DNA from 4 places in the Dongia rigui genome. Region 4 is predicted to be linked to each of the others. Evidence: riboswitches for the same ligand, from Rfam matches in the RefSeq annotation. Region 4 holds a riboswitch; each other region holds the start of a gene.
What was found. Region 4 has a riboswitch for cobalamin ahead of cobU (bifunctional adenosylcobinamide kinase/adenosylcobinamide-phosphate guanylyltransferase). Riboswitches for the same ligand answer to the same signal wherever they lie in the genome.

Region 1: it holds a riboswitch for cobalamin, as region 4 does, so the genes downstream of both, SMD31_RS20845 (CbtB domain-containing protein) here and cobU (bifunctional adenosylcobinamide kinase/adenosylcobinamide-phosphate guanylyltransferase) in region 4, are expected to answer to the same signal.
Region 2: it holds a riboswitch for cobalamin, as region 4 does, so the genes downstream of both, cobG (precorrin-3B synthase) here and cobU (bifunctional adenosylcobinamide kinase/adenosylcobinamide-phosphate guanylyltransferase) in region 4, are expected to answer to the same signal.
Region 3: it holds a riboswitch for cobalamin, as region 4 does, so the genes downstream of both, SMD31_RS14520 (ABC transporter substrate-binding protein) here and cobU (bifunctional adenosylcobinamide kinase/adenosylcobinamide-phosphate guanylyltransferase) in region 4, are expected to answer to the same signal.

Annotation. Positions count from the first base shown of each region.
Region 1 covers NZ_JAXCLX010000004.1:435,515-443,178, reverse strand. The annotation lists gene SMD31_RS20870 (ABC transporter substrate-binding protein) at 1-38, shown strand, start outside; gene SMD31_RS20865 (L-ribulose-5-phosphate 4-epimerase) at 104-811, shown strand; gene SMD31_RS20860 (ribulokinase) at 814-2,391, shown strand; gene SMD31_RS20855 (hypothetical protein) at 2,391-3,419, shown strand; gene SMD31_RS20850 (carbohydrate kinase family protein) at 3,511-4,554, shown strand; cobalamin riboswitch at 4,621-4,859, shown strand; gene SMD31_RS20845 (CbtB domain-containing protein) at 4,972-5,166, shown strand; gene SMD31_RS20840 (CbtA family protein) at 5,178-5,924, shown strand; gene SMD31_RS20835 (methyl-accepting chemotaxis protein) at 5,998-7,664, opposite strand, start outside.
Region 2 covers NZ_JAXCLX010000002.1:314,048-321,711, forward strand. The annotation lists gene cobG (precorrin-3B synthase) at 1-802, opposite strand, end outside; cobalamin riboswitch at 894-1,103, opposite strand; gene cbiE (precorrin-6y C5,15-methyltransferase (decarboxylating) subunit CbiE) at 1,233-2,444, shown strand; gene metF (methylenetetrahydrofolate reductase [NAD(P)H]) at 2,573-3,505, shown strand; gene SMD31_RS12980 (amidohydrolase) at 3,582-5,216, shown strand; gene speB (agmatinase) at 5,343-6,302, opposite strand; gene SMD31_RS12990 (PilZ domain-containing protein) at 6,554-6,904, shown strand; gene SMD31_RS12995 (PilZ domain-containing protein) at 6,986-7,285, opposite strand; gene SMD31_RS13000 (NAD(P)/FAD-dependent oxidoreductase) at 7,499-7,664, opposite strand, start outside.
Region 3 covers NZ_JAXCLX010000002.1:630,645-638,308, forward strand. The annotation lists gene SMD31_RS14515 (FecCD family ABC transporter permease) at 1-725, opposite strand, end outside; gene SMD31_RS14520 (ABC transporter substrate-binding protein) at 722-1,747, opposite strand; cobalamin riboswitch at 1,980-2,204, opposite strand; gene SMD31_RS14525 (TIGR03862 family flavoprotein) at 2,223-3,434, opposite strand; gene SMD31_RS14530 (GNAT family N-acetyltransferase) at 3,431-4,660, opposite strand; gene SMD31_RS14535 (RidA family protein) at 4,620-5,084, opposite strand; gene SMD31_RS14540 (phosphotransferase) at 5,238-6,320, shown strand; gene SMD31_RS14545 (aspartate aminotransferase family protein) at 6,335-7,648, shown strand; gene SMD31_RS14550 (lipocalin-like domain-containing protein) at 7,650-7,664, shown strand, end outside.
Region 4 covers NZ_JAXCLX010000001.1:2,317,685-2,325,348, reverse strand. The annotation lists gene cobW (cobalamin biosynthesis protein CobW) at 1-892, opposite strand, end outside; gene cobU (bifunctional adenosylcobinamide kinase/adenosylcobinamide-phosphate guanylyltransferase) at 942-1,502, opposite strand; cobalamin riboswitch at 1,534-1,747, opposite strand; gene SMD31_RS10835 (sensor histidine kinase) at 1,971-3,152, shown strand; gene SMD31_RS10830 (SDR family NAD(P)-dependent oxidoreductase) at 3,288-4,046, shown strand; gene SMD31_RS10825 (hypothetical protein) at 4,146-4,394, shown strand; gene SMD31_RS10820 (hypothetical protein) at 4,391-4,807, shown strand; gene arsC (arsenate reductase (glutaredoxin)) at 4,969-5,319, opposite strand; gene SMD31_RS10810 (PAS domain-containing protein) at 5,393-5,920, shown strand; gene moaD (molybdopterin converting factor subunit 1) at 5,931-6,182, shown strand; gene SMD31_RS10800 (molybdenum cofactor biosynthesis protein MoaE) at 6,189-6,635, shown strand; gene SMD31_RS10795 (hypothetical protein) at 6,642-6,968, opposite strand; gene SMD31_RS10790 (carboxymuconolactone decarboxylase family protein) at 7,061-7,516, opposite strand; gene SMD31_RS10785 (MarR family winged helix-turn-helix transcriptional regulator) at 7,582-7,664, shown strand, end outside.

The DNA of each region.
Region 1 (7,664 bases), on a different contig from region 4:
AGAATCTCGGCTCCTACAAGGGCTGGACCTCGCACTAACTGTTACCAGCCGGTCGCGATCCATGAAAGGTCGCGGCCGGCCTTTTCTTATCTGAAGGTAGAACATGCTGAAAGCGTTGCGGGAACAGGTGCTGGAAGCCAATCTCGATTTGGTGAAGGGCGGTCTGGTTCTCTACACCTTCGGCAATGTGAGCGGCATCGACCGCGATCAAGGCCTGGTCGCGATCAAGCCGAGTGGCGTGCCCTATGACAGAATGAAGGCCGACGATATCGTCCTCACTGACCTTGATGGCAAGAAGGTCTATGGCGACATGCGACCGTCATCGGATCTCGCGACGCATCTGCTGCTGTACAAGTCGTTTTCCGGCATCGGTGGGGTCGTTCATTCTCATTCCGAATATGCGACGATCTGGGCGCAAGCCGCGCGCGCCATTCCGGCGCTTGGTACCACCCATGCAGATTATTTTCATGGCCCCGTACCGGTCACGCGTGTGCTGACGGATGCGGAGATCGAGGGCGACTACGTCCTCAACACCGGTGTCGTGATTGTCGAGGCCATTGGCGACAAGGATCCGATGTCGATGCCGGCAGCGCTCGTCGCCGGGCACGGACCCTTCTGTTGGGGCAGGGACGCGGCCGATGCCGTACACAATGCAGTCGTGCTTGAATCGGTGGCGCGCATGGCGGTCCATACGGTGGCGCTGCGGCCCGAGACCCGCGGGATCTCCCAATCCTTGCTGGACCAGCACTATTTTCGTAAGCATGGCGCCAAGGCCACCTATGGCCAGGCTTCATCAGACAAGGCGCTATGAGCATGCCATCGGTTGTCGCCGGCGTTGATTTCGGAACGCTCAGCGTTCGCGTGACGTTGTTTTCGGACGTCGGGCGGGCGCTCGGCCACGGCAGCGCCGAATATCCCCTGCACCGCCGGCGCGATGACCCCGACTACGCCACGCAATCGCACGATGACCAGATGGCGGCGCTCGCCGCTGCCTTCAAGAAGGTGCTGGCTGGCAGCGGCGTCAAGGGAGAGGACGTCGTCGCGCTCGCCATCGATACGACAGGCTCAAGTGTCGTCATGGTGGGTGAGGGGCTGCAGCCGCTCAGCGAATACTACCTGTGGTGCGATCATCGCGCCAAAGCTGAGGCGCAGGAGATCACGGCCAAGGCCCATCGGGACGGCGTCGAGGCAATCGATTGGTGCGGCGGTGTCTATTCGCATGAATGGGGTTTCGCCAAGGTGCTGCATTGGCTGCGTCACAATGCCGAGAAGCGCGGGCAATTCGTCACGGCACTCGAACATTGCGACATGGTGGCAGCGACGCTGACCGGCGTTACCGATCCCAAAATGGTCAAGCGCAGCGTCTGCGCGATGGGCCATAAATGGATGTGGAACCCGCGTTGGGACGGCTTGCCAGCGCAAGACTTCCTGACGCGGGTCGATCCGCTCTTCGACGGCATCCGCGCCAAGATCAATGGCACGTTCTGCACGTCGGACAAGATTGCCGGCAAGCTTGCGCCGGGCTGGGCCGAGAAGCTGGGGCTGAAGCCCGGCATTCCGATCCCGGTCGGCGCCTTTGATGCGCATTGGGACGCGCTCGGCGCTGGCTGCAAGATCGGCGACGTCGTCAACGTCGTCGGCACATCGACCTGCATCATCGCGACGGCGAAGGATGTCGGGCTGATCCCTGGGCTGTGCGGCATCGTGCCGGGCAGTGTCGATCCGCACCTTATGGGTATCGAGGCTGGGCTTTCCGCGACGGGTGACATCTTTGATGCCATTGCCAAGCGCGCCAATACCAAGATTGCTGAACTGTCGCGCGGCCTCGAAAACTATCGCGCCGGGCAGACGGGCCTGTTGCGCCTGACCTGGGACAATGGCGACCGCACGGTGCTGGTGCGTCCGGATCTCGGCGGTATCACGTTGGGGTGGAACCTGCTGCATACGGCACAGGACGAGCTTTTTGCCGCCATCGAGGGTACCGCCTTCCATACCCGCCTGATCCTCGAGCGCATGGCGGAAGGTGGCGTGCCGATCGAGCGCATCATCAATGGCGGCGGCATCCCCCAGCATAACCCGGTGCTCAACCAGGTCTATGCCAATGTCCTGGGGAAACCCGTTCTGGTGCCGGACGGCGTACCGACCGGCTTTGGCGCCGGCATCTTTGCCAGCATGGCGGCAGGCCTTCATGCCGATGTGGCGGCGGCCCAGGCGGCCATGTGTCTACCGTTCCGGACGTTCCAGCCTGATCCGGCGGCGCACGCCGTCTATCAGCGTCTCTATCCCATGTTCCGTGAGCTTTATCTCGGTTTCGGTGGCGTTGCCGCCGCGGCCAACCTCGGCAGCGTATTGCCGGAACTTCGCAAGATCGCCCAAGGAGGCAGTCATTGATGTCGACGCGTCTTGATCAGAAACTCGCCCGCATTCGCGCCGGCCAATACAAGCGCAGCGACTTCATTATCGCCGACGCGAAGGACGCCGACATGGGACCGAGCATTCCGGCGATGGGGCCGAACCGGCAGCCCGATGGCACCTGGTCGCGCTATCGCACGCGGGCCGAGTTTTTGGACCAGATTCGCGCCATTGTGGCGCAGGACATCGTCGATATCATGCTGATGTCGGTGTCCAATCTGGAGCAGCTGGCGAGTGAAGGCGTATTCCGCAATTGCCCGGTGAAGCCTGCCATTCGCGCCAATGATACGACCGATATCTGGGTCGTTCGTGGCGGCACCTACAACAAGCATCCGTCGCGACCCTTCCGCTCGGCCGCCTTGCCACGCGTCCTTCATGGCGGATCCAGTCTGCGCGAAGGGGCCGGGGTGATCGGCACCGACCTCGGCCTTTATTCGATCACCTTCAACAACGACCTCGACGCCGACCAATGTTCATTGGAGGCGTTTGCCGATTTCCGCGCCGACGCGGCGCAGCATGGCTTCAAGTACTTCCTCGAAGTGTTCAACCCGAACGCGGGACGCGATCTGTCGCCCGACATCATGCCACATTACGTCAACGACAGCATTGTTCGCTGCCTGGCCGGTGTCAGCAAGTCTGATCGCCCGCAGTTCTTGAAGATTGCCTATAATGGCCCGAACGCCCTCGAGGAATTGGCGAGCTATGATCCGGGCATGATCGTCGGTGTGCTGGGCGGCGGCGCCGGGACCACGCGCGACTGCTTCGAACTGTTGTGCCAGGCCGAGCGTTACGGCGCGCGCGTGGCTCTGTTCGGGCGCAAGATCAACCTGGCCGAAGATCCCCTGGCCATGGTCGAAATGATGCGCAATGTCGCTGATGGATCGGTGACACCGGCGGAGGCGGTCCGCGCCTACCATGGAATCTTGGCCAAAAAGGGTATCAGACCGGCCCGCTCGCTCGAGGAGGATGCCGCCATCTCCGAGGCGGTTCTGAAGCAGGCTGCCTGAAGGAATTGCCCCTGGCTGCATTCCCCCGGCGGCATTTCCCTGGCGGCATTCCCCCCTGGATTCCCGCCGCGACCGATTGTAGAGATGAAACATGACAACGTCTCGCCGCGGCATCGTGACGGGTGGCACCTGGTGCGTCGATCGCAACCGGGCGATCGATGCGTGGCCACATGAAGATGGCGTCGCCGAAATTCTGGCGACCGAACTCTATGGTGGTGGCTCCGGCTGCAATCTTGCCATCGATATCCGAAAGCTCGATCCCAGCTTTCCAGTGGCAACCATCGGTCTCGTGGGCGATGACGCAGATGGCCATTTCCTGCTTGCCCAAGCCGACGCCCATGGCATCGACCGCAGCCGCATGGCCGTAACGGCGGATGCGGCGACCCAGTTCACCGATGCCTATGTCTCGCAGCGCAGCGGCCGGCGGACCCACATCTTCTTTCAGGGAACCGGCGCGCTGTTGACTCCGGATCACTTCAGTTTCGATGGAGTCGATGCACGGATCCTGCATCTGGGGCTCCCCGGCGCACACAAGCTCATGGATCAACCGTGGAAGGGCGATCCGAATGGGTGGGTCTACGTGCTGCGGCGCGCACGCGACGTCGGATTGCTCACCAATCTCGAACTCTTCAGCATCGCCCCCGAACGGATCGCGGCCCTCGTCCTGCCCTGCCTGCCGTATCTCGATTATCTCGTGGTGAATGATTTCGAAATCGGCGCCCTCGCTCAGTTGCAGACGTCGACGGACGGCTTGACCGAGATCGGCGCCTGCATCCAGGCGGCAAAGGCCGTCATGGCCAAGGGCAGCATGCGCCTCATCGTCGTCCACTTCCCGGCCGGGGCGATTGCCTTGGAGCGGGATGGCACCGTCACCTCGGCGCCATCCTTCAATATTCCCCAATCCGAGATTGTCAGCGCCAATGGGGCAGGGGACGCGTTCGCTGCCGGGCTGCTCTACGCCCTTCACGAAGGGTGGGAGATCGCCTCGGCACTCGAAATGGCCCATGCCACGGCGGCCATTTCGCTACGGGGACTCTCGACCTGCGCCGCGGTCGAGGACTACCGCGCGTGCCTTGCCAGGGCCCGTAAGTGGGGCCTCCGGCCGTCGCTGGCTCTGCAACAAGCGTCGCTATAAGAGAAATTACGCCGCTCATCCGTCGGGGATTGGACAAATTTCTTGACGCCGTCGATGCCCTGGGCGAATGATCCACCAGTCGAAGGTTCCCCGATGGATAGATTCCTGGGGATTAATAGGGAACACGGTGCGGACGACCCAAAAGGGGCCAAAACCGTGACTGCCCCCGCAACTGTAAGCGAGGAGCGGACGCCGAGATAACCACTGACCGGTGGCGGGCATGGGTAACATGCCGGATCCGGTTGGGAAGGTGGCGCCGCCTGGTACTCGCGAGTCAGGAGACCTGCCAGCGACGAGACGAATCCGTATTCCGGACGGGGTGTCCGCGCGGTGTGGTGGATCTGGTACCAACTGGCACCGGTCACTTCAGTAGCGGTAACCCCCTGCCGGCCAGACCAGAACTCAAGGGGATCCATCATGCAGACCAACGCCCAGCTTGCCTCAAGCGCCGTTTCCACCAAGACCACTGCCCGCACCGAAGCCCTCGCAGGCGCCTTCATGGCTGCCGTGCTCGGCCTCGTCATGGTCTGGGGTGTCGGCTTCTCGCATATCGAAGCGGTTCACAACGCCGCCCACGACACGCGCCACGCCAACGCCTTCCCCTGCCACTAAGGGGCGGGTTCATGGAGACGTTCCGGCGACTGTTTCTGGTCGCTCTGTTGGCTGGTCTCATCAGCGGCATCGCCATTACGGCCGTCCACCAGGTGAGCACGACGCCGCTTATCCTGGCGGCTGAGGTCTACGAGAACGCCGGGCCGGCAGAAGCACCAGCTGCTGCCGCCGAGGCGCCGGCCGGCGAAACGGGCCACGATCACGACCATGCGGCCGAAGGGCATGACCATGGTGGCGGCGACGCCTGGTCGCCCGCCGATGGCTGGCAGCGGACCCTCTCGACGGCCATTGCTGATGTCCTCACCGGCATCGGCTTTTCGCTCCTGCTGGTTGCCGCCTACCGCATCTGGGGCGGCAACATGACCTGGCGGACGGGGCTGTTCTGGGGCCTGGCCGGTTTCGCGGCGATCGTTGCCTCACCCAATCTCGGCCTGCCGCCGGAAGTGCCGGGTACCGAAGCCGCACCCCTCGCTGACCGTCAGGTCTGGTGGGTGGCGACGGCGGTGCTGACGGCGCTGGGACTTGGCTGCATCTTCATTGCCAAGCGCGCCTGGGCCGCTGCCCTGGGACTTGTTCTGATCGTGCTGCCGCACGCCTATGGCGCGCCGCAGCCGGCGGAATATGCGAGCGTGGCGCCTGAGGAACTGGCGCACCGCTTCATCGTCGCAGCGACGATCGCGGGGCTGGTCTTCTGGGCGATCCTCGGGGCATCGACCGGCTATTTCTATCACCGGTTCTTCAAGTCGACCGCTTCCTGACCAGATCTGGCAGCAGCAAAGAAAAAGGCCGGGCCGCCCGATCGGGTGCCCGGCCTTCTCTTTAGTCGTTGGTTCAGAGCGCGCGGACGTCCTGAATGAAGCGCTCGATCGTGGTGCGAATCTGGGACGTGTTCTGACCCAGCAGTCTGGCGGCAGACAGCACAGTCGCTGTGGCGTTCTGCGTCTGCCCGGCGGCTTGCGCCACGAAGACGACCTTTTCCGAAACTTCCTGGTTGCCGGCCGAGGCTTCCTGGATGTTGCGGGCGATCTCCTTGGTCGCAGCGTTCTGCTCTTCGACCGCAGCCGCGACGCCGCTTGAGATATCCTTCATCTGACGGATCTGATCGCCGACCGAACGGATCGAATCCGCCGTCGATTGCGTCGATGTCTGGATCGATTGGACCTGAACGGCGATGTCTTCCGTGGCACGCGCCGTCTGGTTTGCCAGGCTCTTGACCTCATTGGCGACGACGGCAAAGCCCTTGCCAGCCTCGCCGGCACGCGCGGCTTCGATCGTCGCGTTGAGCGCCAGCAGGTTGGTCTGGTTCGAGATCTCGGTGATGAGGCGAACCACATCGCCGATCTTGGTCGAGGCTTCGGTCAGGTGCGAAACACGCTCGGTTGTGTCTTCGATCGAATGCGTCGAGGTCGCAGCGATCTCGGCCTGGCTGGAGACCTGTCGGCTGATCTCCATGATGGAACTCGACAGCTCTTCGGTTGCGGCAGCAACCGTCTGCACATTGGCGCTGGCCTCAGTTGCGGCAGCAGCGACCTTCTGGACCTGCTCAAGCGAATCACTCGACAGTTTGTTGAGCGATTCGGCCGTATGATCCAGCTCGTCAGCCGATTTCACCAGCGCCTGCAGGATGGTTTCGACCTCCTGGTCGAAGCCACGGGCAAGCTCCGACATCTGCGCCGCCCGTTTTTCGCGGGACTGCTGCTGCTGGGCAGCCTCGGCCTGCAGGACTTCATTGCGGCGCATGTTGTCGGCAAAGACGGCAACGGCGCCGGCCATGTTGCCGACCTCGTCAGCGCGCTCGGCATAGGGGATGTTGACCGAGGTGTTGCCGGCAGCCAGTTCCTTCATCGTGTCGGTGATCATGCGGATCGGTGCGCCGATCTGGCGCGACAGGACGAAGAAGAACAGGACGGCAGCCACCAGCATGACCACAGCGCTGGTGATGACCGTCCGCAGGGTCCAGGCCAATGCAGTTGAGATCTGCGCATTCGCCGCGGCGGAGTTCGCCTTGATGGCTTCCGAGACTTCCTTGCCGGCAGCCTCCAGCTTGTCCGTCAGTTCTTCGCCGGCGCCGGTGACTTCGATGGCGCGGGCTTCATTGACCGTTGATGGGTGACGCATCAGCTTCAACTGCTGGGCGGCGGGGCCGTCGCGCCAGTCTTTCATGGCGCTGCCAATCTTATCGAGTGGCGCCAGGAGGTTCTGGTCGCCAGCCGCGTTGGCAATCGCTGCCTGCAGCAACTGATCGAAATTCGCGCTGAAGGCCTGATAGCTCTTTGTATAGTCCGAGCTGCCGGTAACCAGCAGGCCGCGAATGGCCGTCTGCATCTTCGACGCCTCGGCAAGTGTCGCATTGATCGAGCTTGCCTGACGTTCGGCGGCGTCATTGACCGAATTGGCTTCGTCGATACGCGCTGTCAGCATGATCGAGATCGCGCCGGAGATGATGATGACCAGACCCAGCAGCGAAAACGCGATGATGAGCTTCTTGGCAACGGAAA
Region 2 (7,664 bases), on a different contig from region 4:
GCACGGCGCCCAGGATGAACCGCCCATCCGCTTGGCGCCTGGCGCCGATGTGGCCTTGCGGCATCGCTGCCGCGCGCTGCCAAGCGTCTGCGGGCGTCACCCGGCAAGTTAGGCGCGCGGCGAGGTCTGCCGGTGTTTCATCCACCAGCAAATGCCGCATGCGGGTGATCTTGTCACCCTTGGCGTTGAGCTGGCCGATCTTCGCCGTGAAGTGATCGAGCAACGTGAACAACGCAGCCTCGGCATCGCCGCTCGCAACCGCTCCGGCGGTGCGCTCGCCCGGCACCCCGGCAAAGCCGAAGGCAAAGCGCCCGTCCGCCATCGCCGACAGCCAGATATCGTTGGGGTGCTGCAGCATGGCGATTTCTTCGCCGCCATCGATCTGGATCGAAAATTTGGGTGACAGCACGTGATAGTGCGTCTCGTTCTCCAAACGCGCGAGCACCCGGCGCGCGAGATCGCTGACATCGAAAATGGCATTGGGGTCGAGACCAATGAAAGGGCTCACCATCACATTGCGCACATCGTCGGCGCCGCTGCTCTTGGGCGCCAATCCGGCATCGACCAAGCCGGCGATCAGCGCGTCATCGGCGCCGTCATGGACGCCACGGATCTGCACATTGGCACGGTTGGTGACTTCGATTTCCGGCAATCCATGAGCCGCGGCAAGCTTCGCCAGCGCCCGCATCTGCGCAGCGTTCAGCCGGCCGAACGGCAGCTTGATGCGACAGATGCCGCCATCTTGCGAGGGCACGATGCGGTAAAGGCCCGGACAGGCGAAACGGCGATCACTCTGGATCAAATCGGCACCGGCAAAAACCGTTGCGGCGAATGGGTACGGACCAAGTCTGATCCCACCACAGCATCGATACGCCCCGACCGATGCATCCAACCACAACCCCGTGTTACCGGCAGGTTTCCTGGCTTCGCGGGTCAGGGCCGTCGTCGCAGCCTTCCCGGACCCCTTGGGGCCAGTGGCTCGTTGCAACAGGCTCGCCGCGTACAGTTGCGGGGGCAGCCACGGCTGGTTCCGGTCCATTTGGGCCATCGCCTCCCGTGTTCCCTTTTATGCCCCGAAGGGCACCGGTAACGGCCCCGTTCTATAGGAGCGTGGGACCCCGCGAAAGCGGATTCTCCCGTGGTTTGGCGTCGCGGGCACGCTTGCTCATCCCTTGCCGATGTCCTATTGGAAGCCGGGAAGCAGCCTTTTTTCCAACGAGATAGACGCGAAGATGGCAACCTGGCTCACCGTCATCGGTATCGGCGAAGACGGCCTCGATGGCCTCGGCGCGGCCGCGCGCGCGGCCTTGAGTGACGCTGCCATCGTGTTTGGTGGCAACCGGCATCTCGGCATGCTGCCGGACAGCTTCAAGGCCGAACGCCGTCCCTGGCCGAGCCCGTTTTCGGACGCTTTCGACGCGGTTCTGGCACTGCGCGGGCAGAAGGTCGCCATTCTCGCCAGCGGCGATCCGATGTTTTACGGCATGGGGGCGAGCCTCAGCCGACAACTCTCGGCTGATGAGATGCGGGTGATCTCAGCCCCGTCCTCCGTCTCGCTCGCGGCGGCGCGCATGGGCTGGGCCCTGCAAGATGTGTGTGTCGTCACCATTCATGGCCGGCCGATCCATCACGTCAATCGGGCCCTCCATGATGGCGCGCGTCTGATCGTGCTGAGCGAGGACGGCTTTTCCGCACAGGCGGTTGCGGCATTGCTGACCGCGCGCGGCTTCGGGCCCAGCCGCATCACGGTCTTCGAACACCTTGGCGGACCGAAGGAAAAGCGTATCGACGGCATCGCCGAGAGCTGGCGGGCAGGGGAGAACGCGGCGCTCAATCTGCTGGCGATCGACTGCAGGGCGGGGCCCCAGGCGCAAGCCTTTCCGGCCCTCGCCGGCCTGCCTGACGAGGCGTTCCAGAATGACGGCCAACTCACCAAGCGCGACGTGCGCGCCGTAACCTTGGCGCGTCTTGCGCCGCTGCCTGGTGAACTGCTGTGGGATGTCGGTGCCGGCTGTGGCTCGATCTCGATCGAATGGATGCGCAGCCACCCCAGCTGCCGTGCCATCGCGATCGAAGAAAACGATGGCCGCCAGCAATTCATCCGCGCCAATGCCGATCATCTCGGCGTACCCAACCTCGACCTCGTCGCTGGGGCGGCGCCGGCAGCACTCGCGGGACTTGCCCAACCAGACGCCATTTTCATCGGCGGCGGCGTGACCGAGCCAGGTGTCATCGAGGCCTGCTGGGCGGCCCTCAAACCCGGGGGGCGCCTCGTCGCCAATGCCGTGACGGTGCAAAGCGAGGTTCTGCTGATCTCCTGGCAGGAGAAGATCGGCGGCGAGCTCACCCGGATCGCCGTCTCCCAGGCCAAGCCGCTCGGCGGCTTCGATGCCTGGCGCGCGGCTTTGCCGGTCACCATTTTCTGCGCGTTTAAGCCTAACTAGCTGACAAATAACGGATTGTCGGCCAGAACAATACGTTCGTACAAATAACATAAAGATATACTTATATCTCGTTTCTGTTATCCTGTGCGGCATTGCGCCTCACCCAACCCGCGAGGGCCCGGATGAACATGATCGAGGAACCGCTGCCCCAGCCGTCGCCCATCGGCGGCACCCGGACGGAACGCTCCGGCCGCGCGCTCAATCTTGCCGTCAGCTTCGAATTCTTCCCGCCGCGCCAGGCCGAGGCTGTGCCCGCCTTCTGGGCAGCGGCTGATGATCTGGCGGCGCTCGCCCCGCGCTTCGTCTCAGTCACTTATGGTGCCGGCGGGTCGACCCGCGACCAGACCCGTGATCTGGTGCGCAGCATCCAGGCTCGCTGCGGCGTGGCGGCGGCCGCCCACCTCACCTGCGTCGGCGGCAGCCGTGCCGAGATCGACGCCATTGCCGACGCCTATTGGCAGGCAGGCATCCACCGTCTCGTGGCCTTGCGCGGTGATCCGGCGGGTGGCATCGGGGCGTGTTACCAGCCGACAGCCGATGGTTACGCTTACGCCGACAGCCTGGTCGCGGGCCTTGCGCGCCTGCATCCCTTCGACATCAGCGTCGCCGCCTACCCCGAGACGCATCCGCAGGCCAAGGACGCCCAGGCCGATCTCGACCATTTGAAGCGGAAGATCGATGCCGGTGCCACGCGCGCCATCACCCAGTTCTTTTTCGACAATGATTGCTTCAAGCGCTTCCAGGATCGCGCGGCGCGCGCCGGTATCAATGTGCCGATCGTGCCGGGCATCCTGCCCATCCGCAATTTCCAGAAAGTGGCGGCGATGGCCGAAGGCTGCGGGACCCACGTGCCAGCCGATCTTCGCGCGCGCTTCGATGCTGTGGCCGAGGACGCAAGCGGGTGCCGGCAATTGGCTTTTGAGACAGCGCTGAAGCAATGCGAGGGCCTGCGTCGCGCCGGCGTCGACCATTTCCACTTCTACACGCTGAACCAGGCCGATCTTGCGCGCGATATCTGCGCCGAACTCGGGCTCGTCTCACCGCTCGAAGGATACCGCTGAAGCGGGATGGACTTGGCCCTCCCAACCTGATTTCATCCAGCCTTCCAATACAAATGAAAAAGAAGGCAGGCAGGCGATGGCTGGCTCACCCGATCTCGTAATCCTCAACGGCAAGATCCGCACCATGGATCCCTTGCAGCCCCAGGTCGAAGCCTTGGCGGCCAAGGACGGGCGCATCGTCGCCATCGGCCGCAATGACGAGATCAAGGCGCTGGCCAATGGCGCACGAAGGGTCGATGCCGGTGGGCGCCTCGTTCTGCCTGGTTTCCAGGACACGCACATTCATCTGCAGGACAGCGGCACCGGGTTTTCCAGCAGCGTCAATCTCGAGGGCGCCAAGACGGTCGAGGAATTGCAGCAGCGCCTGCGTGAGTTCTCGCAAAAGACCAATGACCTCTGGGTCAAGGGCACCGGCTGGTATACCGGGATCTTCGGCGCGCAGAATCTCAATCGCCAGGTGCTCGATGCTGCCGTGCCGGACCGCCCGGTCTTCATCTTCGCGGCCGACGGCCACAACGCAGCTGTCAACACCAAGGCCTGCGAGATCATGGGCCTCGACAAGAGTGTTGCCGATCCCTCTGGTGGTGCCTTCGTGCGCGAGGACGACGGCACCCCGACCGGCCTCATCTATGAAGACGCGATCGATTGGATCCGCGCCCGCATGCCCAAGACCAATCTCGACGTCTATGCGAAGGGCGTGCAATACGGACAGAAGCTCTGCAACACCCACGGCATCACCGGCGTGCTCGATGCCATGGTGTGGGAGCGGCATATGAAGGTCTATAAGGCGCTGGACGAAGCGGGTGAGCTCAGCGTGCGCTTGACCGCCACGGCAAAGGTGTTCCCCACGGAAACCGTGAAGGATGCGCTGGGCCGGGTCGAGGCGCTGCGCCGCGACTATCGCACCGCAAATACGGCCGTGCATTCGGCCAAGTTCTTCCTCGACGGCGTGGTCGAGAACCGCACCGCGGCGATGATCGAAGATTACTCCGACGCCACCGGCGGCAATGCGCCAATCATGTTCGACGAGACGTTGCTCGAGCAGCTTTTCATCGCCTTCGATGCGGCGCGGTTCCAGCTCCATGTCCATGTCATCGGCGACCGGGCGACCCGTGTGGCCCTTGACTGCATCGAAGCGGCACGGAAAGCGAATGGGGCCTGGCCGAGCCTGCATCAACTGGCCCATGTCCAGCTCATCCACCCCAACGATATCCCGCGCCTGCGTGACTTGAAGGTTGTCACCAACATGCAGCCGCTCTGGGCGCGCTGCGAGCCGTCGGTGACCGAGATGGCGCTTCCCTTCGTCGGCAAGGAGCGCGGCCGCTGGATGTATCCCTGGCGCACTATCGTCGACAGCGGCGCCCCTTACGCCGTCAGCAGCGATTGGGGCGTGTCGACATTGAACCCGTTTCCGATCATGCAGACGGCAGTGACGCGCCAGCCGGCGCATGTCGCCAAGGACTTCCCGATCTTCGAGGCGCAAGAGCGCATGACGGTGGAGCAGGTGGTGCGCGGCTACACCACGCTTGCGGCGGCCGCTGCCTGGCGCGCCGACGAGACCGGCTCACTGACGCCCGGCAAATATGCCGACGCCATCATCCTCGATCGGGATATTTTCGAGATCGATCCTTACGAAATCGGCGACACGCAGGTCGACCTCACCTTGCTCGGCGGCAGGGAAGTGCATCGCTCGGAAGGGTTTGCTGGGTAGCGGAACCGCCATTGTTGTCATGGCCCGCTTTAGGCGGGCCATCCACGAGTTAGTTGGCGGCACGAAGAAAGAAACTCGTGGATCCCCCGCCTTCGCGGGGGATGACAATGAGAGCGTTGACGAACCCTACCTCCGGCTATCGATCCGCTCCGCCAGCAGGCACAGGATCTCATACATCAGGGTCGCGGCGACCAATGCGGTGTTGCCGGTGGGGTCGAAGGGCGGGGCCACTTCGACGACATCGGCGCCGACATAATCGAGATTGCGCAAACCGCGCAGCAGCTTTTGTGCCTCGAGTGTCGTGATGCCGCCGATTTCCGGCGTGCCCGTGCCGGGCGTATAGATCGGGTCCAAGCCGTCCACATCGAAGCTTAAATAGACCGGGCCATCGCCCACGACGCGGCGCGCTTCCTGGATCACGGCATCGACGCCGATCTCGGCGAACTCCTCCATGAACACGACGCGCATGCCGCTCTTTTGCGAGAAGTCCCAGCCATCGGCCGTCGTCTGCGCACCGCGGATGCCGATCTGGATGACGCGCTTGGGGTCCAGCAAGCCTTCCTCGGTGGCATTCCGGAAGGGCGAGCCATGGGAGAATTTCGAGCCCTGGAACATCTGCCAGGTGTCGGTATGGGCGTCGATATGGATCATGCCGACCGGGCGGTCCTTGGCCAGCGCGCGCAGAATGGGCAGCGAGATGGTGTGATCGCCGCCGGCCGTGAGCGGCGTGATGCCATGTCCCTTGATCTTGGCGAACACCGTTTCGATCTCGTCCAGCGCGCCGGGATGCTGCAGCAATTTGGTGAAGAGCACGTCACCCAGATCGGCGACACTGACCAGGTCGTAGGGGTTCACGCGCGTCACATGATGAATGGTGCGCATGAAGGAGGATTGATTGCGGATCTCGCGCGGGCCATGGCGGGCACCGGCCCGGTTGGTGACGCCGCCGTCATAGGGCACGCCGATGAGGCCGATATCGATCCCGCTCCAATCCTCGCCGGCCAGCGGCACGCGCATGAAGGTTGGAATTCCCGTGTAACGCGGCTGCGTCATGGCTTTGGTATCGGTCTTGCGGCGCTCGGCCATGTGGCTGTTCCCCAAACTGGAATGGCGATCTGAATGATGGATAAAACCCCAAATTGATGGGGCAGCGGAGCTTAGCGAGGCCGGCGCGGTCGTGCCAGGGTTAACCTCTCATTAAGCATGGGTGCAGAAGCTGCGGCGTTTCGGGTCCTCTGCGTGATTGGGTGTGTCCAATTGGGCCATTATCGTTTGCCCCGACGCGAAGGGCTCGCTTATCTTCATTCCGGCCCGTCCAGAAACGGAGGATGGCCGTCATGGCTGATGACGATCAGGACCCGGATCACCGACGACAACCGCGCTTTCAGTTTGGGGGCACGGCGATGCTGGTCTTCGATGACGATAATGCGCGGCGCACGCTGGCCATCACCAATTATCGCAACATCTCGCAAGGCGGCGCCTGCATCCTGACGCCGGACGTCAAGGGCTTTGCGACCGGCGACCGCATGTATCTGATGCCCGAGCGTTATCGCCGCAAACGCGAGGCCGTGGTCGTCGATCTCGGGACCGGCCGCCTCCATCTCGAAATTCCACGCAGCCAGGAACTCAGCGAATTCGAAGTCGCCGAGATTCTCGAAAAGCTCAATCTGCTGGACGGCAAGGACTGAGTGGCGCGTTGCGTTTACAAAGCGCCGTCATCCCAGGGTATGACGGGACGGCTCAGTCCAGATCGGAGATAGCCGTGTGCGCTAGCGGACGATGCTGGAAATGATGATCGCGCCGGGGAAGGCCATCGCGATATGCGAGGGGCTGACGCGGACGACGGTGGCGATGGTGGGGCCAACCTTCGGCAGATCGAGCGAAACCTTGTCGCCGACAGCGACCGGGCCGCTGGTTTCAACCAAGGCGCCACCTTCGGAAATATCGACCAGGCGACACGTCACGCGGGCGCCCTTGATCAGGACGTCGGTCGGCAGATTGACCACGTAGCGTTGTGCGCGGCGGCGATCGCCATGCTCGTCGGTGTCTTGCTGCAAGTTGCTCATCATTTCATCCAATCCCCTTCGCTCCGGCCGGCAATATCCGGGGATCGGAGCAGCCCCGCTTGACCATCCATCAGGATCCCCCCGGATCATCGACAGACGGCGTTCTCAAGCGGGCAATGTGCCACGATCAGCCTAGGGCGCCAAGCCTCAATGCCCCCATAGAAGCCGGCATATGGTGAAGATTTCGTTATCAAGAATGCGGCGACGACCGAATTCTCATCCGCGGCAGCGCGCCGGGGCCAATTCCGCCAGTTTGAGCCCACGCGCCAGCAGATCCGCCGGCACCTCGTTGCGCACTATAAGGCTGCGGGTGAGGCGCCCCAGGGCCGCTGCCAGCATGATGCCATAGCCGCCCTGGCCAGCCAGCCAGAAGAAGCCCTCT
Region 3 (7,664 bases), on a different contig from region 4:
GCGGCATCGTTGCCGAAAGTGAAGGCATCGAGCGCCCGGGCGTTGAGCAGGCAGACGACAAAGCCCAACGTCGCGACCGGCGCCGCCAGATAGACGTCCGGCCAGCGCACGCCGCTGAGGCTTCCCAGCAGCCAGAACATCACGCCGCGTGCCTGTTCGGCGCTGGCGGAGGTGGCGACGATGTAGGAGGTGGCGGCATTGAAAAGCTGCGAACCGGCAACGCCCGCCAGGATGATGCGATCGGAACTGCCCCCGGCCCCAGCGGCCAACAGGCTGACCACGAAGAAGGCGACCACGGCACCGATGAAAGCGCCGCCGGCGACCGAGAGCAGGCCGGCACCAAGGCCCAGGATCATCACCCCGACGGCACCCGTCGATGCGCCGGCTGATATCCCCAGCACATAAGGTTCGGCCAAGGGATTGCGCAGCATCGCCTGCAAAATGACACCGCAGACTGAGAGCGCCCCGCCACAACAGGCAGCGACCAGGGCCCGGCTCAAGCGGTAGTCCCACAGGATCCCCAGTTCGATCGGCGAAAGTGCCGTCTCGGTACCCAGCAGTTTATGGGCGATGGCCTGATAGGTGGCCGAGATCGGCGTCGGCACTTCGCCGATCGACATGGCCATGCCCACCGCCAGGCAGAGCGCCAGCACGCCCGTCAGGGCGAGTGCGGCCCGAAAGCCCCACCCGCCCCGAACGACGACATCGAGGGTATCGGCCCTCAATTGGTCAGGCCGAAGGATTTGACGCCATCGGCCACCGCCTCGATGCCGTCGACGGTGCGCAGCGAGGGGTTCATCGCCTGGGAATCGATGATGACGATATGTCCTTGCTTCACGGCATCGAGCTGGCTCGCCACCGGATCCGTCTTCAGGAACTGGAGCTTCAAGTCGATGTCGTCGGCCGGGAAGCGGCGGCGGTCCATACGCGCCAGCACGATCACCTGCGGGTTGGCGCCGGCAATGGTCTCCCAGCCGACCAGCGGCCATTCCTCTTGCGTTGTTACGACGTTGCGCGCGCCCAGCTTGTCCATGATGTAGGCGGGCGTGCCGTTCTTGCCGGCGATATAGGCGTCGCCCTTGATCTCAGGACTGGAGAACCAGAAGACCATGGAAAGACCTTCAGCTTTCTTGTCGGCCACCTCGGCGATGGCCTTGTTCTCGCGCGCCTTCAGGTCGGCGATGAGTGCCTCGCCGCGGGCCTCGACATTGAAGATTTTCGCCATGTCGCCGATCTCCTGATAGACGAGCGACATGCTGAACATTTCCTTGCGCACGCCATCGCCCCCGCCGGAATTATCCTTGGCGACGCAATCGGCCGGCGAGACATAGGTCGGGATTTTGAGATCGTGGAATTGCTGGCGCGTACCGACCGATCCTTGCGGACCGACATGCCATTCATATTCCGCCGTCACCAGGTCGGGCTTCTCTGCCACCACGCTTTCGAAGCTTGGGTCGTTATCCGCCAGCCGCTTGATCTTGGCATTGGCGGCTTCAAAGGCCGGCATCACCGGCCCAAACCACACCGCCGTGCCGACCACTTTGTCGGCGAGGCCCAAGGAATACAGAATCTCCGTGCTGCTCTGGCCGATCGAGACGATGCGCGTGGGCGCCTGCTCGAAGGTCAGCGTCTCGCCGCAATTTTGAATCGTCAGCGGATACTGGGTCTCGGCATGTGCCGCGTGCACGCCCCACAGCAGACAGGCTCCGGCCGCCAAGGCCGCATGTTGTAACGTTTTACCCTTCATCTTTCCCTCCGAGAGATCGAGATATGTAATGTTATAACATTACATATCTCTGGCAATAACTACAATGGATTGACCGTCATGACAATCCAGCGGGGGCAGACGAGGGGGAGCGGTCACGGCTGAGCGCCGACCGCCACGAAATCGAATTGATGATCGAGAAGCGCCCGGCTAGCCGGCGCGCCGAAAACGGCACCATATCGACGTCTCCATCTCGGGCACCCCGCCCGGGTTGAATCTGAACGCGTCGATGGCAGGTCTCCTGACTCGCGGGTCGCAGCATGATGTGCCGGCCTTCCCGATCTCTTTGCAGAGGTCAGTGGCTTGGGTTGGCACCCAGCTATCCGCTTACAGTTGCGGGGGCAGTCACGGTTTTGGCCCCTTTTGGGTCGTCCGCACCGTGTTCCCTATTAATCCCCTGGAATCCATCCATGGGGGAACCATCGGGGTTTCTCTTAAGGCGCCGACGGGCGGGTCGTCAAGACGCCTGTTGCAGCCAGGCGGCGGCACCTTTGCCGGCGATGAGGCCGCTGGCGAAGCTGGCGGTCAACAGATAGCCGCCGGTCGGCGCTTCCCAGTCCAGCATCTCGCCGGCACAAAAGAGGCCGGGCAGCGATTTGACCATCAGCTGCGCATCGAGTGCGCCGAACCTGACGCCGCCGGCGGAACTGATCGCCTCGGCCATCGGGCGCGGCCGGATCAGATTGAGCGGCAACGCCTTCAGTCTTTCCGCGATGACGCTCGCATCGCCGCGTTCATCATCGCCCAAACATTCATGCAGCAGGGCGATCTTGACGCCGTCCAGGCCCAGGCTGGATTTGAGATGCGACGACAGCGATCGCGATCCGCGCTTGGCGAGCGCCGCCGTGATATCGGCCGTCTTGCGATGGGGCAGCAGATCGAGCTGCAGCGTGGCCGATCCGGCGCCTTTGATCGCCTCGCGCAAGGGGGCCGAGAACGCATAGATGAGTCCACCTTCAATGCCATTCTCGGTGACGATCGCTTCGCCATGGCGCCGCTCCCCGGCAAACACCGCGGCGATGTTTTTCAGCGCGGCCCCGGCGAACCGTTCGCGCAGATGGCCGCTCCAGTCGATGTCGAAGCCGCAATTGGCGGGTTCAAGCGGCGCAAGATCGATCCCCTGTTCCTGCAACAACGCCTGCCAGGCGCCGTCCGAGCCCAGTTGCGGCCAGGACCCGCCGCCCAGGGCCAGAATGATGGCATCCGCCGCGATATCGACCCGGCCACTGGGTGTGGCGAATGATGCGCCGCGCGCGCCGTGCCAGCCAATCCAGCGATGCCGGACATGAATGCGCAAACCCTGTTGGCGCAGCCGATGCAGCCAGGCGCGCAGCAGCGGTGCCGCCTTCATCTCGGCCGGAAAGACGCGGCCGGACGTGCCGATGAAGGTGTCGACGCCAAGCGCCTGCACCCAATCGCGCAAGGCCTGCGGCCCGAACGCCTCAAGCCAGGCCGTCGCCTGGCGCTGCGCTTTGCCGTAACGGGGCAGGAATCGCTCGAGCGGCTCGGAATGTGTGATGTTGAGGCCGCCGCGACCAGCCATCAGGAACTTTCGCCCCACCGACGGCATCGCGTCAAAGAGATCGACGCCGACGCCCGCCTGCAACAAGGCTTCCGCCGCCATGAGGCCCGCCGGCCCGCCACCGATGACGATCGCGCGCCCAGTCATCGTCCTGGGTCATTGTCCTGGCGGAAGGGCGACAACGTCATCAGCCCCGTGATCTCGTTCTGCATCACGCGGCGCTCGCGCTCAAGATAGTCCGCCACCGCTTCACTGAAGCGCGGATCGGCAATCCAATGTGCCGAATGCGTCTCGACCGGCAAATAGCCACGCTGGATCTTGTGCTCGCCCTGTGCGCCGGCTTCAACGCGGGCGAGCTTGTGTTCGATCGCATAATCGATCGCCTGGTAATAGCAGCATTCGAAATGCAGGAAGGGCACGTCTTCGATGGCGCCCCAATTGCGGCCGAACAAGGCATCGCGGCCGCGCAGGTTGAGGGCGCCGGCAATGGGCTGCCCGTCGCGGAACGCCATGACCAGCACGACGCGGTCGCGCAAGGCATCGTGCAAGGCTTCGAAGAAGGCGCGGGTCAGATAGGGCCGGCCCCATTTGCGCCCGCCGGTATCCATGTAGAAGGCAAAGAACGCATCCCAATGTGCCGAGGTGAGCTCATCGCCGGAAAGTGCGCTGATATCGAGACCCTGTGCCGCAACCGAAGCGCGTTCCTTGCGGATCGCCTTGCGCTTGCGCGACGCCAGGTCGCCGAGGAAATCGTCGAAACTGGCATAGCCCTTGTTGTGCCAGTGGTACTGCGTGCCCAGGCGATGGAGATAGCCATGGTCGACCATGTCCATGGCTTCCTGCTGTTCGCAAAACGTGACATGGAGCGAGGAGAGGCCGCTTTTCTCCGCCGTCTGCGTGAGCGCGCTGATAAGGGCGCTGCGCATCACGCTGTCATCGGCGCTGGGTTTCACCAACAGCCGTGGTCCCGGCACGGGCGAGAACGGGACCGCCACCTGAAGCTTGGGATAATACTTGCCGCCGGCCCGCTCATAGGCCTCAGCCCAGCCATGGTCGAACACATATTCGCCCTGGCTGTGGCCCTTGACGTAGAGCGGGGTGGCGGCGTGAATGACGCCCGCCGCATCCTCCAGCACGATATGCTGCGGCAGCCAGCCGGTGCCGCGCCCGACGGAACCGGAGACTTCAAGGGCGTTGAGGAAGGCGTGGCTGACGAAGGGATTGCCGTCGCCGGCACAAGCATCCCAGGCCGCCGCCGGCATGCTGGCGATCCGGTCGACGACCCGGGCGGTGAGGGTGAGGTCTGTCAGCTTGGGGTCCGGCAAGCGCGTATTAGGCAAGCTCGATGATGGCGTCGACTTCGACGGCGACATTGAGCGGCAGCACATTGACGCCCACGGCCGAGCGCGCATGCTTGCCGGCATCGCCGAACACCTCGACCATCAGGTCGGAGACACCATTGGCAACCTTGGGCTGCTCGGTGAAGCCATCGACGCAGTTGACGAAGACACCCAGTTTGCAGACGCGCTTCACCCGGTCGAGATCACCCAGCGCGTTCTTCAACTGGGCAATGACGTTAAGGCCGCAGATGCGGGCCGCTTGCGCCGCCTGCTCGGTCGAGAATTCCTGGCCGACCTTGCCGATGAACTTGAATTCACCATTCCAGACCGTGACCTGGCCCGATACATAGGCCGTGTTGCCGGCGATGACGACCGGGACATAATTGGCAACCGGCACGGCGGCCTGGGGCAATTCGATCTTCAGTTCAGCCAAGCGGGCGTCGATTTTGCCGGCCATGATGTATTCTCCTTGGAAATCGTGCGTGGAAAGGTTCGGCGGCGATCCTAGCGGGTAGGGGACGCGCAATCCAGCATGTAAGCTTCCGTTGGCGGCGGCACCTTTTCCCGGCTATAAGTGCAGCCAGATGAGGGTTTTTACTCGGCGCAGATCTTGAACAACGACATCCCTTCCGCCCGAACAGCGGCACCCCTGTCCGAAAGTGCCGGTGATGGTCAGCTCGCGGCGCCCCCGCCGGTCCTTTCGATTGCCGAGGCCGAGGCGCTGGCCCGGGATTACTTCGACCTGCGCGGCGCGGCCAGCCCGCTTACCAGCGAGCGCGACGCGAATTTCCGCATCCGCAACGACCGCGGCAGCTATGTGCTGAAGATCGCCAACCCAGCCGAGGCAGCGCTCGTCACCAATCTCCAGACCATGGCGCTGCTGCATATCGAACGGATCGATCCAACCCTGCCGGTGCAGCGCGTGCTCCGCAGTATCCATGGCCGGCATGAGGAAATTCTGCGCGACGCGGAGGGCCGCCCCATGGTGCTGCGCCTGTTCAGCTATCTCGAAGGCGAGCCATTGGCCACCGTCGCGCGAACGGCCGCACAGCGGCGGGCGATCGGCACTGCCTTGGCCCGGCTGGGCCTCGCCCTGCGCGATCTCAAGCATCCGGCCGCGGATCATGAGCTGGTCTGGGACATCAAGCATGCCAGCCGCTTGCGGCAGTATCTCCCCTATATCGAGGGCGACGACCGCCGCGCTCTGGTGGAGCGTGTCATCACTGCCTTCGACAACCATGTGCGGCCTGTCATGCCGTCTTTGCGCTGGCAGTTCGTGCACAGCGATCTCAACCCCTCCAATGTGCTGGTGAAGAAGGACCAGACGGACGAGGTCGCCGGCATACTCGATTTCGGCGATATGGTGCATACGCCGCTCGTCAACGACCTCGCGGTGGCGGCGTCCTACCAATTGGGGCAGGAGGGCAACCCGCTCGCCGATGCCGGGGATTTCATCCAGGCCTATCACGAGACCAACCCGCTCACCGCGACCGAGCTCGATCTGCTCTACGACCTCATTGCCGCGCGCATGGCGACGACCGCCTGCATCACCAGCTGGCGCGCGGCGCGCTATCCGGAAAACCGCGACTATATCCTGCGCAACGCGCCGCGCGCCTGGGCTGGCCTCAAGGCTTTTGCCGACATGCCGCGTGAGCAGGCGCAAGATTGTCTGCACCGCCTCTGCGGTGCCTGAAGGAGACAACGATCATGGCGATGGTGAACCAATACGTCCCCGGCCGCGAAGGCGATATCAGTGCCGCCGACGCGGCCCTCATCAAGCGCCGCGGCGAAGTGTTGGGCCCGGCCTATCGCCTGTTCTACGAAAAGCCGCTCCATATCGTGCGCGGAGAAGGCGTCTGGCTCTATGACCCGGAGGGCAACGCCTATCTCGACGTCTATAACAACGTCGCCTCGGTCGGCCATTGCCACCCGCATGTGGTCGAGGCGCTGAGCAAACAGGCCGGCATCCTCAACACCCATACGCGTTACTTGCACGAAACGATCGTCGATTACGCCGCCAAATTGCTCACCAAATTCCCAGCGGCCTTGAAGCATGTGATGTTCACCTGCACGGGCAGCGAGGCCAATGACCTCGCCTTGCGCATCGCCAAATCCTATACCAAGGGCACCGGCGTCATCATCACCCAGCTCGCTTATCACGGCCTCACCGTGGCGATCTCGGAGCTGTCGCCATCGCTCGGCGACTATGTCGAACGGGGCCCACAGGTGAAGCTGGTCCCGGCGCCGGATACCTATCGCATCGACGGCGATGTGGGCGCGGCGTTTGCGGCCGGCGTCAAACAGGCCTTGGCCGACATGAAGGCGCAGGGGATCAAGCCATGTGCCCTCCTTGTTGACGGCATCTTCTCCAGCGATGGTGTTTTCCCCGGTGAACCCGGCTTCTTGAAGGAAGCGGTCGAGGCGGTGCGGGCGGCGGGCGGCATCTACATCGCCGATGAAGTGCAGCCGGGCTTCGGCCGCGTCGGTCCGGAATTCTGGGGCTTCGCGCGCCATGGCCTGGTGCCGGACATTGTCACGGTGGGGAAGCCCATGGGCAACGGGCATCCGATTGCCGGTGCCATCATGCAGCCGCATGTGGTCGAGGAATTCGGTCGTCGCTCGCGCTATTTCAACACCTTTGGCGGCAATCCCGTCTCCTGCGCCGTCGGCCGCGCGGTGCTGGAGGTGATCGAGAATGAGGGCCTGGCCGCCAATGCCGGCAAGGTCGGCGAATACATGAAGGCGGGATTGCAGAGACTCAGGCAACGTTACGACGTGATCGGTGACGTGCGCGGGGCGGGGCTCTTCCTCGGCCTCGAATTCGTCAAAGACCGCAGGACCAAGGAACCGCAGGCCGAAGCCGCGACCCATGTCGTCAACGACCTGCGCCGCCGCAAGGTCCTCATCAGCGCCACCGGTCCCGGCGCCAACATCCTCAAAATCCGTCCGCCCCTGGTCTTTACCCAGGAACACGCCGACATCTTCCTCGACGCCACCGAAAAAGCCCTGGCGAGTTTCTAAGATGGCCCGCCTCTCC
Region 4 (7,664 bases):
CGCGCAGAATATCGTGGGCTTCGATGGCCGGCACCAGCTTGGCCAGCAATTGCTGTGGCTCGGCGAGTTCGCCGATCTCGACCTGGAAGCTTTCGAAATCGTCATGATTGTGATCCTCGCCCTCCAGCTCATGATGCGAGGGCCGCGCGCTGAGATCGGCTTCGGCCGCCGCATCCAGCCCCAGCAGCACGCGCGGATCAACCTCGCCGAAACGCGCCGTGATCATCTTCGCCGGGCGCTGCAATTCCTTGATGATATGGGCCTGGGCCGCTTCATGCTCGCCCCCCGTCATCTGGTCCGCCTTGTTGACGATGATGAGATCGGCACAATTGATCTGGTCTTCAAAGAGTTCCGCCAACGGGCTTTCATGATCGAGCCCGTCATCCGATTTCCGCAGCGCATCGACCGCATCCGGATTGTCGGCAAAGCGGCCGGCCGCCACCGCCGGCCCGTCGACCACGGCGACGACACCGTCGACGGTGACGCGCGTGCGAATCTCCGGCCAGTTGAAGGCCTTCACCAGCGGCTTCGGGAGTGCCAGGCCCGAGGTCTCGATGACGATATGGTCGGGCGGGTTGGCGCGGTCGAGCAGCGCCTTCATGGTCGGCAGAAAATCGTCGGCCACCGTGCAGCAGATACAGCCATTGGCCAGCTCGACGATGTTTTCATCCGGGCAGCCTTCGATCTTGCAGCCCTTGACGATCTCGCCGTCGACGCCAAGCTCGCCGAATTCGTTGATGATGAGCGCCAGGCGCTTGCCGCCGGCATTCTTGAGAAGATGCTGGATCAGGCTGGTCTTGCCGGCACCGAGGAAGCCCGTGACGATGGTGGCCGGAATCTTGCCGCCCGGAATCTTACCAGTGGCACCAGCAGCGTTGGAAGCGACAGTCATTGCATGATCCTTATCGGCTCTTATTTCAAACCGCGCGGCGACCCGCGCGTCACTTCAGTATGAGCGGCAGGCCGGCCGCGACGAACAGCACGTGGTCGGCGCGCGCTGCGATGCGCTGGTTGAGACGCCCCGCGTGATCGCGGAAGTCGCGCGCCAGCTTGTTGCCCGGCACAATGCCGAGGCCCACTTCATTGGCGACGAAAATGAGCGGGCCGCCGCATTGGCCGAGCGCTGCCTCCAGCGCGTCGATCTCCGCCGGCACGTCTTTTTCCGCCAGCAATACATTGGTGAGCCACAGCGTCAGGCAATCGACCAGAACCGCCGCCCCCTTCTCTGTTTCCGCCACGATCGTTTGGGCCAGGGCCATGGGCTCCTCGACCAGGCGCCAATCCGGGTCGCGGCGGTCGCGGTGGAACTGCACCCGCGCCGCCATTTCGGCATCACGGATCTCGGCGGTGGCGACATAGGTACGGGCACCCGTATGCCGGTCGAGGACTTCCTCGGCATAGAGGCTTTTGCCCGAACGCGCCCCGCCCAGCACCAAGGTGATGGCAGGCAGCGGGGTGATGATGCCGGTGGGACCGGCGCCTTGTGACAAGGATCGAGCCATGATGGCGCGAAACCTCCCTCCGAGGTCGTTGCCGTTACGAAGCGGCCGCCGAGGTCTCCTGACTCGACCGTATTCCAGCGGATGGCCTTCCCAGCCGCACCGGCCAGTGGCTCTTTCATCCGCCGCATCCCAGTTAACGATTGGGATAACGATCCTACAGTTGCGGGGGCAGCGCCGGAATGTCGCCAGATTGGCGTTTCACCGGCTTCCCTCTTTGCGGTTGGCGGCAACCTACTCAAAGCGGCGGGGCTTGGCCAGCAGAAACCCAGCCTCGCCCTGGGACATCAGGCACAAGGATTTCGGATAAAATTACACAATCGTATGATGATTGATTTCACCTCTTTACCTCTCATTATTCACCAAGTGTCAATCTGCTGGCACATAGTTTCGAACGTTTGAAAACGACGGCCGGGATCTGCCCGGCCACAGGATGGATCACTCTTGGCCTGTTCCAGCTTGGATACCAGCATGCAGCCTGATGCGGCGCGGCAAGGGGCGGCAATGTCGGCGGCGGATGCCGCGCTGCTCGACGTCATTGCGACGCCGATCGTCATCACGCATCTGGCGACCACCGACATCCTCTTTGCCAACGCGGCCGCCAAGGCGCTGTTCGAGCGCCCGGCCGACCTGCCGGCGGGTCACCGCACCGATCATCTCTATGCCGACGCCAATCTGCGCGGCGAGCTCATTCAGCGCCTGCGGCGCGACGGCTCGATCCAGAATTTCGAGATCGAGTTTCAAAGCTTCACCGGCCGTCGCTTCTGGGGCCTCCTGTCCGGCCGCGCCACCAAATATGAAGGGGCCGACGCGCTCGTTGCCTCCATCGTCGACATCTCGGCGCAGAAGGAGCGCGAGGTGCAGCTGGCCCAGGCGACCGAACAGCTGCGCGTGCAGGCGGCCTCCACCGCCCAGCTCAACCACGAACTGAAGCGCCAGCGCCAGGTGGCGATTACCGCCAGCCGCGCCAAGAGCGATTTCCTGGCGCGCATGAGCCATGAATTGCGCTCGCCCTTGAATGCCATCCTCGGCTTTTCCGAAGTGATCGCCGGCCGCGTCTTCGGCGCCGACGGCACCGCGCGGTATGAGGATTACGCCCGCAACATCAACCAGGCGGGCACGCATCTTCTCGAACTCATCAACGACATCCTCGACCTTTCCAAGGTCGAAGCCGGCGAGATGCAGCTGAGCCTGGAGCCGATCGAGCTCAAGGAACTCATCAACAGTTCGGTCCAGCTGATGACCCCCATCGCCGAGAAGCGCGGCGTGCAGCTGGTGGTCGATCTCGGCCGTTCGCCCTTGTCGCTGGTGGCCGACCGCCGGCGCCTGCGCCAGATGGTGGTCAATCTCGTCAGCAACGCCATCAAGTTCACCCTGGCCGGCGGCACCGTGATGATCACGGCGCATCAGGCGCAGGGCAACATCGTCATCGACGTGGCCGATTCCGGCATCGGCATGACGCCGGACCAGGTCAAAGTGGCGCTGCAACCCTTCGGCCAGGTCCCCACCGACAGCCCCTATGCGCAAACCGGCACTGGCCTTGGCTTGCCCATCGTCGACAGCCTGGTGAAACTCCATGGCGGCAAGCTCGACATCCAGTCGACACCCAATGTCGGCACCACCGTGACCCTGACCATCCCCAAGGTGCGGTAGAGGAGCGCCTCGCTGGGGCCTTTTTACCGTCATGGTCGGCGAAGGCCGACCATGACGGAGTGGTTTCGTCGCTTCCTATCCGGGCATACTCACCCTACATTCCCCGGCCTGACTCTAAGTGAGAGCATCACGACCATGACCCGTTCCATTCTCATCACCGGTGCCGCCTCCGGCATCGGTGCCGCCACGGCGCGGGCGCTGGCAGGCGCAGATGTGCAGATTCTGCTGCACACCAAGAGCAACCGCGCAGGTCTTGAACAGGTCGCCGCCGAAATCGAAGCCGCCGGCACACGCACGGTGCTCGCCATGGGTGACCTCGCCCAGCGCGAAACCGGCGCGCAACTCGTCGCACAAGCGATCGAAGCCTTCGGCGGCCTCGACATCCTCATTGCCAATGCCGGCTTCCCCTTGCGCCCGCTCATCGGCGAATTGACGCGCGACGAGCTTGATTACACCCATGCCGTCATCGCCGGTGGCTTCTTTGCGCTCACCACCGCCGCCTTGCCGCATCTCAAATCGGCGGGTGCGCGCGGCCGCATCGTTGCCATCTCGACCCATAACGCGCATCTCTTCCTGCCGGGCTATCTCAACTTCCCCGCCAGTGCCTCGGCCAAGGCAGCGCTGGAGACGATGGTGAAATCATTGGCCCTGCAACTCGCCCCCGATGGTGCGACGGTCAACGCCATTGCTCCCGGCCTCATCGAGAAGGACCGGCATGCGGAAGGTAAGGCCGTCTCCGCTGATCAATGGCCGAAGCTGACTGCGCGCATCCCCATGGGCCATAAGGGCCAACCCGCCGACGTGGCCGCCACAATCGCCTTCCTCTGCTCCCCCGGCGCCCGCTACATCACCGGCCAGGTGATCCATGTCGATGGCGGGCTGGTGATCCGGTAGGCGCTAACCAGCTTTCCGCTATCGATCCCGCCGCCATTCACTTGACTCAAATATGTTACCTTGGTACATGAGTAACATTCGTACATCGAGATCCCATCCATGGAAACCATCGAACGCGTACAGACCGGCGTGCGGCTGGAGAAGCGGCTGCTGAAGGTTTTGAAGGCCGTGGCCGAGTTGAAGGACATGTCGCTCGGCGATCTCATCGAAGGGATGGCGCTGCATGCTTTTGAGGGAAAGTGCGCCTTCGAACCGGCAACGGTGAAGCAGATCGCCGAATTGAAAAAGGTCTACGGCCTGACGCTGACGGCGGCCGCCAGCCACAAGCTGAAAGAGAAGTCGAGATGAGCGCCGATGCAATGACCGACGACGATTTCCTGGCGGCGCTGGAGAGTTGCCGCATCGATCCGGCGGCATTCAATCATGCGGCCCATTTGCGCGCCGGGTTTCTTTATTTGCAGCGCCACGACTTCGCCGCAGCGCTGGGCGCCATGCGTCATGCGATCCAGCGCTTCGCCGCCGCGATCGGCAAGGACGGGCTCTATCACGAGACCATCACTTGCGCCTTCATGACCCTCATTAATGAGCGCCTCGCTACAGAATCTGTAGGCATCCGTTGGGAAGGTTTCGCCTTGCGCCATGCCGATCTCTTCGACGGCACCGCATTGTCGCAGCATTATTCGCGCGAGAGGTTACAGCACCCGCTGGCGCGCACAGTCTTCCTGCTGCCGGACCGCGTGCCGGGAGAGAAAGCGGCCTAGAGTCTTCGTCTCAACTCCCCCTCTCCCTAACCCTCCCCCACGTTGGGGGGAGGGGATTAGAGCCAGTTTATCGCCGGCAACTCAGCACGCTCGATGAACTCCCTCCCCCCAACGTGGGGGAGGGTTAGGGAGAGGGGGCTCTTATCCGAACGAAACGCCGACTAGTCGACCAAATCCCAGACCTTCTCCGGCGGGCGGCAGAGCACGGCGCGTTTGCCGTTGACGACGATGGGGCGCTCAATCAGGACAGGTTCTGCGACCATCTTGGCGATGAGTTGATCGGGCGTCAGCCTGGTGACGTCGCCCAGCGCCTCATAGGCATCGCCCTTGCGGCGCAATATATCGGCCGGCGCCGCACCCCCCATCGCCACCAGGATTTTCTTCAGTATTGCCACGTCGGGCGGCGTCTTCAGATACTCGACCACCTTGGGCGCATGGCCCTTTTCGGTCAGCCAGTCGAGGACCTTGCGGGACGTGCTGCATTTGGGGTTGTGGTAGATGATGATCGACATGTGGACCTGCCTTTGCCCGTCGGCTGTGTGCTGATGTGGCCAACCTAGCGAGGTGAGTCCCGATTTGCCAACCGTGAGCGATATCCGTGATCAGGCGGGCCTGGCGGCAGATCCGCGCTTTGGCCGGCTCCTTGCCCATGTGACGTCGAAACGGGGCACGCGGCGCTGGGCGTCGCGCGGCGACATCGACCCCGGCGATATCGCCGCACTGCTGCCCAATATCTGGATCATCGAGATCGAGCAGCCTTTGGATCCCACCGCGCGCCGCCTGCGCGTGCGCCTCGCCGGGACCCAGGTGGAGCGCATCTATGGCCGCAGCCTCAATGGGCTCTATCTCGAGGAGATGGATTGGGGCATCTATTCATCGCGCATCTTCCATGCCCTGGGCCGCATGGCCGATGACGGTGTCGGGCATTTTCTTGATGCCGCAGCCATGATTCAGCCGCGCCTGTCGCGCCGCGTGCGGCGTCTCGGGCTGCCGCTCTCCGACGACCAGCTGCGCGTTTCGCATCTGGTGCTGCTGGCCTATTACGAATTCAATGCCAGCGCGCCGGAGCATTTCCATGAATTGTGGCTGGACGAAGCGGTGATGCGGCCCTAAATGTTGCCCCATGAAACTGCTTTATTTCGCCTGGATCCGCGCCAAGATCGGCGTCGGTGAAGAACAGATCACCCTGCCGCCCCATGTCGCCACTGTGGGCGATTTGCTCGATTGGCTGGCCGCGCGCGGCGACAATTACGCGGGCGCCCTCAAGGAACGCAAGGTGGTGAAGGTGGCGGTCAACCAGGAATATGTCGGTGCCGATCACCCGGTAAAGACGGGCGATGAAGTGGCCCTGTTTCCACCCGTCACCGGCGGCTGAGTCATGATCACGGTCAAGGTCCAGCGCGAGGATTTCGATATCGGCGCGGAACTGGCAGCCTTGAGCGAGGGCGATACCCAGGTGGGTGGTGTCGCCAGCTTCACCGGCCTGGTGCGCGACATGGGCGGCCAAGGCTCAAGCATGACGCTGGAGCATTATCCCGGCATGACCGAGAAGCAGCTGACCGCGATTGCCGACGAGGCGATGCAGCGCTGGCCGCTGGCGCGGTGCCTGATCATCCACCGCTATGGCAAATTGCTGCCCGGTGATCGGATCGTGCTGGTGGCCACGGCCTCGGCGCATCGCGAGGCGGCCTTGGCATCTTGCGCCTTCCTCATCGATTGGCTGAAGACCAAGGCGCCGTTCTGGAAATTGGAAGATGACGGCAGCACCCAGAACTGGGTCGACGCCAAGGCAAGCGACGATCAGGCAGCGGAGCGCTGGCAACGCTGAGGCGGGTTACTTCTTGGCCGCGCGTGCTTCTTCCGACACCAGCTTCATCAGGATGTTGCGCCAGCTGGGTGTGGGCGGGGTATAGCGCACGTCGCAATTGCCGCCTTCATTCTTGATGACGACGCCATAGGTCGGCAGGCTGCGCTCCCATTCCTTCAGCGTGATGACGAACGAAAACTGGACGCGTTGGCCGATCGCCATCCAATCCGGCATGCCGCCGATCAGCACATCCTGGATGTTCATATTCACGATCGGATGAACTTTCCGATCGAGCATCACATGCATGTTCTTCAGCGTGAGGCGCGGCAACGCCTGGGTAATTGGGGCCTGCATTCAAATACCTTCCTGGCCCCGGGCAAATGCCGGAGCAATGGCGGCCAGAGTGCCCCAACTTGGTTAGGAAATGGTTTATCAGGCGGTAAACATTAGATAACCGGCGCGAAGCGGAGACCGCCGCAAATGCGATTCCAGGCATTGATATTGGCAATGGCAGCGGTCAGAAACGCGATGTCACTCTGATTAAATTCCTGCCGCAAGCTGTCGAATGCCGCATCCGACGCCGCCCCATGTTCGGCCTGGGTCAATATCTCGGCCCAGGCGAGTGCTGCCCGCTCGCGGGGCGTGTAAATGTCCGCATCGCGCCAGGCAGCGGCGAGGTCGAGCTTGGACGCCTTGATCCCGAGCTTGCGCGCGATGCCCAGATGCAACTGCAAGCAGAACGCGCAGCCATTGATCTGCGAGACCCGCAGCTTGACCAGTTCGGTCAGTTCCTTTTCCAGGCCAGAGGCATCGACGGCCTTGCCAAGGGCGATGAGCGCATCCCGGGCATCCGGGGCAATCTTGTAGAAATCCTCCAGTGTCATACGGGGGGTCACGGACATGGCTGGTTCTCTCCAGAAAATCGGATAATATCAGAATACGAACAACATATAAGAGCTCTGATATCATGCGCAAGCGTCACCCGGATCACCCCGCCATGCCGCACGTGCATGTCCCCAAGGCGGGTGAAGGCAAGCGCGGCGAAGGCGG